Regions from separate parts of the Bacillus sp. ABR genome, predicted to be linked through region 1. Evidence: riboswitches for the same ligand, from Rfam matches in the RefSeq annotation. Region 1 holds a riboswitch; each other region holds the start of a gene.
The links. A riboswitch is a leader RNA that binds a small molecule or an ion and turns the genes downstream of it on or off. The one in region 1 is predicted to bind thiamine pyrophosphate.
Positions count from the first base shown of each region.

Region 1 (3,283 bases):
GTCAAAAGGAACCGTGCAAATTGGGACAAGGGCAATCTTTACTCTCATTATAGTCTTAGTTGCCTTATCTGAATCACTCGGGGCTGAAAATATTCTTGGGGCGTTTTTAGCTGGCGTACTTGTGTCCCTTCTTTCGCCAAATAAAGAGCTCGTTCAGCAGCTGGACTCATTTGGCTACGGATTTTTAATCCCGATCTTTTTTGTGATGGTCGGAGTGGATCTGAATATATGGGCACTGTTTAAGGATCCAACCATCATGATCATGATTCCGCTGCTGTTTATTGCGTTGCTTATTAGTAAACTCATCCCAATTCTTTATTTGAAAAAATGGTATGACATGAATAAGGTCATCGGCTCAGGCTTTTTATTAACTTCAACATTATCTCTCGTCATTGCAGCTGCGACGATTGGTGAGCGGCTCGGTGTCATTGATCATAAAATGTCTGGAGCGCTGATTTTAGTTGCTGTGCTAACGAGTATTTTAACACCTGTTTGGTTTAAAGCGCTGTTTAAAAAAGAACAAGCGGCGAGCCATAAGAAGCGTGTGACCTTTATTGGTGCAAATCAGCTGACCTTACCTGTCACACTTGATTTGCATCAGGATGAATATGACATTCGGATTTTGCATGTGTTTCAAGAAAATAAGGAAGCACTGCTGGCAGACTCTATCTTTGAAGTCGAATCAATTGAACAATACGACGATGAGACGCTGAGAAAGGCAGGCGTCGGCCAAGAAGATGTCCTTGTCGTCGCAACAGGCAGTGAGACGAAAAATAAGGAAATTGCTTTATTTGCAAAAGAAGAAGGAGCAAAACAAGTCATTGCAAGTGTCAACAAAGCAGAGGCAGAGCTGACATTGAAGGAAGCGGGCATTGATACGTTTTCTACTTTCCTTTCATCTAAAACGGTGCTAAGAGCTTTGATTGAAGCACCTGATGCGATTCGATTGCTAACAAATGAGGATTCTTCTTTGTATCAAATTCAAATGAACAATCATCGTTATCATAATGTCATGCTGAGAGAATTTCCTTTCACCGGTGATTTGGTATTTGTCCGCATTTTCAGAGGGGTAGACAGCTTAGTACCGCATGGAGATACGACACTTAGAAGCGGCGACCGTGTGCTTGTATCGGGCTCCCGGGAGTATGTGGCAGGACTAAGAGCCCAATTAGAATGACAATGAACCCTTGACCAATGAACAATTCCTGATTAAGATAGAGGTACAACATCATATATTTGATCCACTAGGGGAGTCCTTTAAAAGGGCTGAGATAAAAGTGTCGACTTTTAGACCCTCATTACCTGAACAGGTTCATACCTGCGTAGGGAAGTGGTGCGGTTTTTGACTATGCTTTTTACAAATTCCAAGCCACTTTCCACGCGGAAAGTGGCTTTTTTATATGGAAAAACAGGAGGAGAGGAACATGACGTTTTCAACAGAATGTAAAGAGGCTGCAGCAACATGGTGGAATGGAAGCTTTACGCATCCTTTTGTCAAAGGGATTGGGGATGGCACACTTTCACTCGATCGTTTCACCTATTACGTGATGCAGGATTCGTATTATTTAACTCATTTTGCAAAGGTGCAGGCATATGGAGCGGCGATTAGTGAGGACTTACATACGACGGGCAGAATGGCGTATCATGCCCAGGGCACGTATGAAGCAGAGCTGTCGCTGCATAGGAAATTTACAGAGCTTCTGCAAATTTCTGATGAAGCCATTGAGAACTTTAAGCCTTCCCCGACTGCTTATGCGTATACCTCTCATATGTATCGATCTGTAAAAAGCGGACGGTTTGAAGAGATTTTAGCCGCGTTATTACCGTGTTACTGGCTCTATTATGAGGTAGGTGAAAAGCTGAAACAAACAACACCTGACCATCCAATTTATCAAGAATGGATTTTGACATATGGAGGCGATTGGTTTAAGGAACTCGTTTTCGAACAGGTGAACCGCTTTGATGAACTAGCAGAAATAGCACCAGAACATGTACGCGCCAATATGAAAGAAAATTTTGTGATTTCAAGCTATTACGAATATCATTTTTGGGAGATGGCGTATCAAAAAGAATTGTGGCAAACAGCATGCTTAGATGGGGTTGGTGCAAATGGAACTCCACGCAGTGACAAATGATTCGCTTCCTGCGGGTGAACTGATCAAACAAATAAAAGCCATTGCGTCTGAAGTGGATTTTATTCATATTCGGGAACGTTCTAAAACAGCAGGTGAGCTTGTTGATCTCGTGAAGAATCTCCTTTTAGAAGGTGTGCCGAAAGAAAAGCTCGTGATCAATGACCGAGTAGACGTGGCGCTGCTAACCAATATTCACAGGGTGCATCTTCCGGGTCATAGCTTTTCGCCGAAGGAGCTGCGAAGAAAATTCCCTCACCTTCATGCAGGGGTGTCCGTCCATTCGATAGAAGAAGCGAAAGCAGCAGAGAAAAATGGAGCAGAGTATGTCATGTTTGGGCACGTATATGCCACCTCTTGTAAACCAGGACTTCAGGCAAGAGGTGTACAGCTTGTGAAAGAACTGACTACTGCACTAACAATTCCAGTGGTGGCCATCGGCGGGATGACCCCAGAACGAGTTTCAGAATTGAAACACGCTCATGTGAAAGGAATCGCTGTCATGTCTGGGATTTTTACTCATCATCAGCCGCGTATGATGGCACAAGCATTTTCTGAAAAGGTAAAGGAGAATCCTTATGAAAAAGCATTATGACGTTGCAATCATTGGTGGTGGAATCATAGGGATGTCAATCGCCTATCACCTTGCAAAAGCAGGAAAACAGGTGGTCTTATTTGAAGCGAATGAGATAGGGAAGCAAACGACAAGTGCGGCTGCCGGGATGCTCGGTGCACATGCTGAAGGAGAGGGGCATGAGGATATTTTCTTTCAGGCAGGCAGAGCAAGCCAGGCATTATACGAAAAATTAAAGGTCGATCTTTTGCATGAATCAGGTATTGATATTCGGACTTCAGCAGGCGGCATCATGAAGGTCGCCTTTACAGAAGAAGAGAAGCAGGCCCTTTGCCGGATGCAGCATTTGTCTACGTTTAAGTGGCTTGACGCAAGCAACGTAAAAAAATACATGCCTCAAGTCACAGATCACATGCTGGGAGCAGGTTTGATTGAAGAGGATGTGCATGTGGAGCCTTACGCTGTATGCAGGGCTTTGTGGCAGGCGGCGGTCCGCTACGGAGCAGATGTGAAAGAGTGTACACCTGTGATCGAAGTGAAGCGGGGCAAAGAAGTGTTAACTGTCAGAACACCGAAG
Region 1 covers NZ_JAOYSL010000005.1:41,268-44,550, reverse strand. The annotation lists gene OIT90_RS15670 (monovalent cation:proton antiporter family protein) at 1-1,177, shown strand, start outside; TPP riboswitch at 1,237-1,346, shown strand; gene tenA (thiaminase II) at 1,425-2,135, shown strand; gene tenI (thiazole tautomerase TenI) at 2,110-2,727, shown strand; gene thiO (glycine oxidase ThiO) at 2,711-3,283, shown strand, end outside.

Region 2 (3,283 bases), on a different contig from region 1:
AACCCAAATGAGGAAAAGGGGATGTTCCTGTGAGAGCATTTTATGTCAAAATCACTGCAGCTTTACTGTCTGTTTTACTCGTCGCAACAGGTTTGTTTTCACCAGCATTAAAAGCAGAAGAAGCACCAAAATCAAGTGGGAAACGATCACCACTGACAGAAAAAGCGATTCAGCAAGTGCAAGAGTCGTTTTTAAAGCAGGATGAAGGAACCGCTATCCAACAGAAGCAAGTGAAAAAATCATTTAAAGTGAATAAGAAGAAAGGAATCAGTATCAAACGAAAAGCTGCTAAAGATGGCAAAATGCGCACGTCTGCCGTTCGCTCCATTGATGGACTAGCCATAAATCAATCGGCTGTCTTAACAGAGGACGACCCAGTTGATTTATGGTTTTTAAGCACATCTTCACCTCAGGCACTCATCAGCCGGATTACCTCTTCAAACCCTGATTATTTCGTTCAATTATTTGTTGTTGATTATGAAACAGGACAAGCCTACCCAACGGATCTTATTCAACCGGCAGGCAGTCTGATTGCGTTAAGCAATTTACCAGCGGGTGATTATGCGTTTGGTATTACCAGCGGTGGAGACTTTGGAGACTCATATACATTACAGGTGAATGCCAAAAACCCACCAAATTTCACAGGTGCTGAATCCCTGTCATCAACATTGCAATACTTTGTCGCTACGTATGCCAATGGGGATGTTTTCGCAAATGGTACAAAAGTATATAACAAACAATCTAAGATCGCCGATTATAAATGGGAGCGTGTATTTTACTTCTCATATGATGGAAAATATGAACAGAGAACTCATTCTGTTGACAGTGTGAAGGTGAAAAGTATTTCGGCACCAGTGTCGTACTCTGCTCCATACGCAAGTTCCTCAGAGGCCATTCTCGTCTACTTAGATGTGGAGACTTTATTTATGTATCATGAATCATCGTTTGCTAGCGGGCAGTACTACCATAGTAGCTTTGTTGATACACTTGGGAAGACGACACCAAGACGCTTAGATATTGATGATATGACAAATTACGGTGATCATATTTTAGCTGTAGATTTAAAAACAGGAAAGCCGATCGATTTCTTCAGTGTGTTGAATTTCTACTATGCTGCAGGGATCGAGAAACTGCCAACAATCAGAACGTTGAATTAAGAAAGGCGGTTGACATCAAATCGCCACATGTGTAGAGTAAAGATAATTAAATGACAAAAGTCCACTAGGGGAGTCATGTATGACTGAGACAAGAGAAAATCTTGGACCCTTTGAACCTGATCTAGTTCGTACTAGCGGAGGGAAGTGGAGCTGGACCTTGTCTTATTCATGATTGAATCGATAAGAAGGCCGCTCCATTTGGGGTGGCTTTTTCATTTATTCAACTGAAGAAGAGGAGGCTTTTTTTATGACATTTTCTACGCAATTAAGGAAAGAAGCAGAACCGTTATTTGAAGCCATTTATCAGCATCCGTTCGTCAGAGGCCTGGCAGCAGGAAAGCTGGAAAAGGAACAGATCATTCATTATGTCAAACAGGATGCAGAATACTTACAAGCATTCATTAAAATTTATGCAGCAGCGCTTAGCAGATGTACAGACAGAGAGGATATTGCTTTTTTTCATCAGCAGATTGCGTTTGTACTAGATAGTGAAACGCACCCCCATCAAAACCTTTGCCGAGTGGCAGGAGTAGCATATGATGAGCTCCAAGGTGCTTCTTTGGCTCCGAGTGCTCATCACTATATTCATCACATGCTGCAAGTCGCACAGGAAGGTACGCTTGGTGAAATCATCGCTGTCCTGCTTCCATGTCCTTGGACATATTGGGAAATAGGGAAACGAATGCTCACAGATGTGCAGCCAGACCCGTCACATCCGTTTTATGAATGGATCACGTTTTATGGAGGATTAACCGATTCTGTCACAGGTGAGCTTTGCAAGCGGCTCGATCAATTGGCGGAAGCAGCAAGTGAGAAGGAAAAGGAAAAAATGAAACAGCATTTTATCTTAAGTTGCCAGCTCGAATACAAGTTTTGGGAAATGGCCTTCACTGTTGAAGAGTGGCCAGTTCAACTGGAGGTGCATTCATCATGACATGGAAGATGAAAGAAGTCGTCCTTGCTGTGATTTTATCCGTTGCGTGCGGTGTGATCTATTTAGGATGGTCCACACTTTACTTACCGATTACAGCACTTGTTGGCCCAGCAGGAGGCAATATCATGTTTGGAATATGGGTCATTGCTAGTCCAATCGTTGCGTATATCATTCAAAGGCCGGGGGCTGCCCTGATTGCGGAAACAGCTGCCGCGGCTGTGGAATTATTGACAGGCAGCCACTTCGGACTTTCAGCTTTGCTGATTGGTGTATGCCAAGGGCTTGGGGCAGAAATCGCCTTTGCTCTTTTTGGGTATAAACGATACCGCATGTGGACACTGATGCTGTCTGGTGCCTTTGCCGCTATCGGAGCGATGGCGTACAGTCTCGTGGCAAATGGCTTTAGTTATTACACGCCTCAAGTTTTACTTATGACCCTTGTGACTCAAATTATTAGTGGAATGATACTTGGCGGCTGCCTTGCGAAAGTGGTGGTGGACGCACTATCCAAAACAGGTGTACTGAATCAATATGCCATCATGAAAGAAAAACGAAACAAAGGTGAACAGCATGAATTCATTTCTCGCGTGCAATGATCTGACTGTTCGTTTTTATGAACAGCCTAAGCCTGTTTTAAATCAAATCTCTCTGACGATTCAAAAAGGGGAAAAGGTGCTTATTTTAGGACCGAGCGGAAGCGGGAAATCCACGCTCATTTCGGTTCTGGCTGGAATCATTCCAGAGCATGTGGAAGCAGACATGCAGGGTGAAGTGGTGTTACAAAGACATACAGGCGTCATGTTTCAAGATCCAGACTCTCAGTTTTGTATGCACCGCGTCAATGAAGAAATTGCCTTTAGCTTAGAGAACCGTTCCGTCCCTCGGGAAGAGATGGATGATATCATTCAGCAACTCATGCAAAAAGTCCAACTGAATGTTGATCCGCATACAGAGATTCACACTTTATCTGGCGGCATGAAGCAGCGATTGGCACTTGCTTGTTTACTAGCATTACAGCCGGATGTTCTATTCTTTGATGAACCAACCGCACAGCTTGACCCAGCAGGTAGAATGGACATATTTCAACTGCTGCAGCAGCTTGCAGCCGATCAGCAACAAACCATGATTTTTGTAGAACATGTGCTAGACGGTGTCATCGAATGGATGGATCGGGTGATTTTATTAGATGATC
Region 2 covers NZ_JAOYSL010000001.1:189,963-193,245, forward strand. The annotation lists gene OIT90_RS00875 (hypothetical protein) at 30-1,157, shown strand; TPP riboswitch at 1,214-1,317, shown strand; gene tenA (thiaminase II) at 1,405-2,091, shown strand; gene OIT90_RS00885 (ECF transporter S component) at 2,088-2,687, shown strand; gene OIT90_RS00890 (ABC transporter ATP-binding protein) at 2,662-3,283, shown strand, end outside.
Region 2: it holds a riboswitch for thiamine pyrophosphate, as region 1 does, so the genes downstream of both, tenA (thiaminase II) here and tenA (thiaminase II) in region 1, are expected to answer to the same signal.

Region 3 (3,283 bases), on a different contig from region 1:
ATGATGGCATATGCAGCAAAGGCATTTTTTCACCTTTTAAGAAAAGCCTTTTCAGCGGTTTGATAAAACCCCGCACAGCATCGTGCGAGGTTCTTTTTTTATGGCTGATAAATTTGACTTCCTTGACTGACAAACTCCTTCGCCTTCTTTTCCATCTCTCTTTTTACTTCTTCAGATTGATTGCGGATATCATGAGAAATTTTCATACTGCAAAACTTCGGTCCGCACATCGAGCAAAAGTGAGCGGTTTTAGCGCCTTCGGCAGGCAATGTTTCATCATGGAACGCCAAGGCTCTTTCTGGATCAAGTGACAGGTTGAATTGGTCCCGCCATCTAAATTCAAACCTCGCTTTCGATAAAGCATCATCGCGCTTTTGAGCCGCAGGATGTCCTTTTGCTAGATCAGCGGCATGTGCTGCAATTTTATAGGCGATCACGCCTTCTCTCACATCTTCTTTGTTCGGCAGACCTAAATGCTCTTTTGGTGTTACATAGCACAGCATTGCTGTTCCGTACCAGCCGATCATGGCCGCACCGATCGCGGATGTAATGTGATCATACCCAGGTGCGATATCTGTTGTAAGAGGCCCTAACGTATAAAATGGTGCTTCCTTGCAAATGTCCATTTGCTTGTCCACATTTTCTTTGATTTTATCCATTGGGACATGTCCGGGCCCTTCAATCATTACCTGCACATCATGTTTCCAAGCAATCTCTGTTAACTCACCTAACGTTTCCAGCTCTGCAAACTGCGCCTCATCATTGGCATCAGCAATCGAGCCTGGTCTAAGTCCATCTCCAAGTGAAAAGGCGATATCATATTTTTTCATAATTTCACAAATGTCTTCGAAGTGAGTGTAGAGGAAATTCTCTTGATGATGAGCAAGACACCATCTTGCCATAATTGCACCACCTCTTGAAACAATTCCGGTCACCCGATCGACAGTGAGCGGAATATATCTTAACAGCACGCCAGCATGAATCGTGAAATAGTCTACACCTTGCTCCGCTTGTTCAATTAATGTGTCCCTGTACACACCCCACGTCAAATCTTCTGCGACTCCATTCACTTTTTCAAGGGCCTGATAGATAGGAACGGTTCCTACTGGGACTGGGCAATTCCGAATGATCCATTCTCTCGTTGTATGAATATCCTTTCCAGTAGACAGATCCATCATTGTATCTGCCCCCCATCTGATCGCCCATGTCATTTTTTCAACCTCTTCATCAATGGATGACGTGACAGCCGAATTGCCAATATTCGCATTGATTTTGACATGAAAATTCCTTCCGATAATCATTGGTTCACTTTCTGGATGGTTAATATTTGAAGGAATGACGGCTCTTCCGCTCGCTACTTCCTCTCTAACGAACTCAGGGCTTAGCTCTTCTCTTATTGCGATAAACTCCATTTCAGGCGTAATGATGCCTTTTTTGGCATAATGCATTTGCGTCACGCGCGCTCCTTGTTTCGCGCGGAGCGGCTTATGATGAAAATTAGTTTGGACAGAATGGATGGACTCCTTCTCCCTTGAACGGTATCCATTATCCTCCGGTCTTACATGACGCCCTTCATAGCTTTCTGTATCTCCTCTTTCTTCAATCCATGCTGCCCTAAGACGCTTTAACCCCTTTGTGACGTCAATATGAACGTTCTCATCCGTATACGGTCCACTCGTATCGTATACACGGACTGGTTCATTTTTTATGTCGCCCGCCTCTGTCACAGTATGTGAGAGCGTAATCTCTCTTTTTGGCACTAAGATATCGGGTCTTGATCCTTTCTCATACACCTTATGGCTGCCGTCAAAGCTAGATAACAATGATTGGTTGGATGGGACACTTTTCTTTTCTTTCATTTGCTGTTCTCTCCTTTTCTTCTTGTCACCGGACAGGATGGAATCAGCACCAGCAAAAAACCAGGCTCTATTTAAAGAACCTGGTTTCGTCGTCAGAAATAAACATGCATATCATTGATATGATACATGCATCATCTTCAACTTCCCCACGCTGGTACGAGCCAGATCAGGTCCAAAGGGTTAAGAAGCTTATACTTCTCTCTCAGCCCATTTACGGGCACCCCTAGTCACTTTTATTGATTTCCACATCAGTGTAGCATAGAGACATCATGAAGAAAAGAAGATTCAGGAAAATAGTTCCTTTCCCCTACAAGCGTTATAGATCATGTTGATATACAGTCTTCTATACATCATCTATCTCTCTCATTTCAATTAAATCTGAAATAATCATTGATCCTTTTCTCCTATTATGTATAATTAATCTAAACGGAGAATTTTTATACAATTTATTTAAAGGAAGTTCTAGTCGATTGCAAACATTTCTCACATTTATCGTCGTAGGATTCTCAATTGCTCTGCCTGTTGGAGCAATCACGGTTGAAATGACAAAACAGGGACTGAAAAACGGATTTTTTCATGGTTTAACTGTCGGAGCAGGCGGTATGACCATAGACTTATTACTCATCTTGGCTTTATATGCTGGATTTGCTCAGTTTTTATCTTTGCCGTTTGTTCAAATCCCGCTCTGGCTGATTGGAGCTGTATTTTTAATGATTCTCGCATACGATTCCATTAAAAATGCGGATCAAGATATTCATTTAGCAGGAGAAAAGGTCAATAAATCATTCGTGAAAACATATCGAAACGGCTTGCTCGTGGCGGTATCTCCTGGAAATCTTGTGTTCTGGGTTTCTGTTTTTGGTGCTGTACTTGCAGATGCTTATACAAAAACAGATTCATCTGAATTTATGCTGGCTGCCGGCGGTATTTTGGCAGGGATTCTCCTTCATGACATTGGTCTACTCACCCTTGTATCCTTAACAAGAAAAGTGATGAATCGGACGATGATCAAGTGGACATCCATTATTGCTGGTATTTTATTATTAGGGTTTGGCTGTTATTTCTTTTACGAATTTTATATAGGCATCAAGGTTTATTTTTAAGAAAAGGCTAAAGTTCGTGATGAACTTTAGCCTTTTTGTGTCAAACTATCGGGTCATGCCTGTTTGTCCTGTTTCAAATTGCGTTCTTCTCATATCTCTAAAGCGTGTGAATGCACCTTCATCTTTCATGACTTGGACTGCTCTTCCATCTGCATAACGAGTCGCTGCTTCTTCTACTTGTGATACACCTTCTGACGTCAGGCGGCCATCTGATTTAATGGCAATATACACATTCTCATCCGTCACCATGACTTGAGAGTCTGCCACGTGATTCATTTTATTGACGCGGTTGGCAATTTTTCTTGAACGCTGGATGTTCTC
Region 3 covers NZ_JAOYSL010000002.1:555,187-558,469, forward strand. The annotation lists gene OIT90_RS08270 (hypothetical protein) at 1-63, shown strand, start outside; gene thiC (phosphomethylpyrimidine synthase ThiC) at 99-1,859, opposite strand; TPP riboswitch at 1,986-2,094, opposite strand; gene OIT90_RS08280 (LysE family transporter) at 2,330-2,962, shown strand; gene OIT90_RS08285 (YhcN/YlaJ family sporulation lipoprotein) at 3,008-3,283, opposite strand, start outside.
Region 3: it holds a riboswitch for thiamine pyrophosphate, as region 1 does, so the genes downstream of both, thiC (phosphomethylpyrimidine synthase ThiC) here and tenA (thiaminase II) in region 1, are expected to answer to the same signal.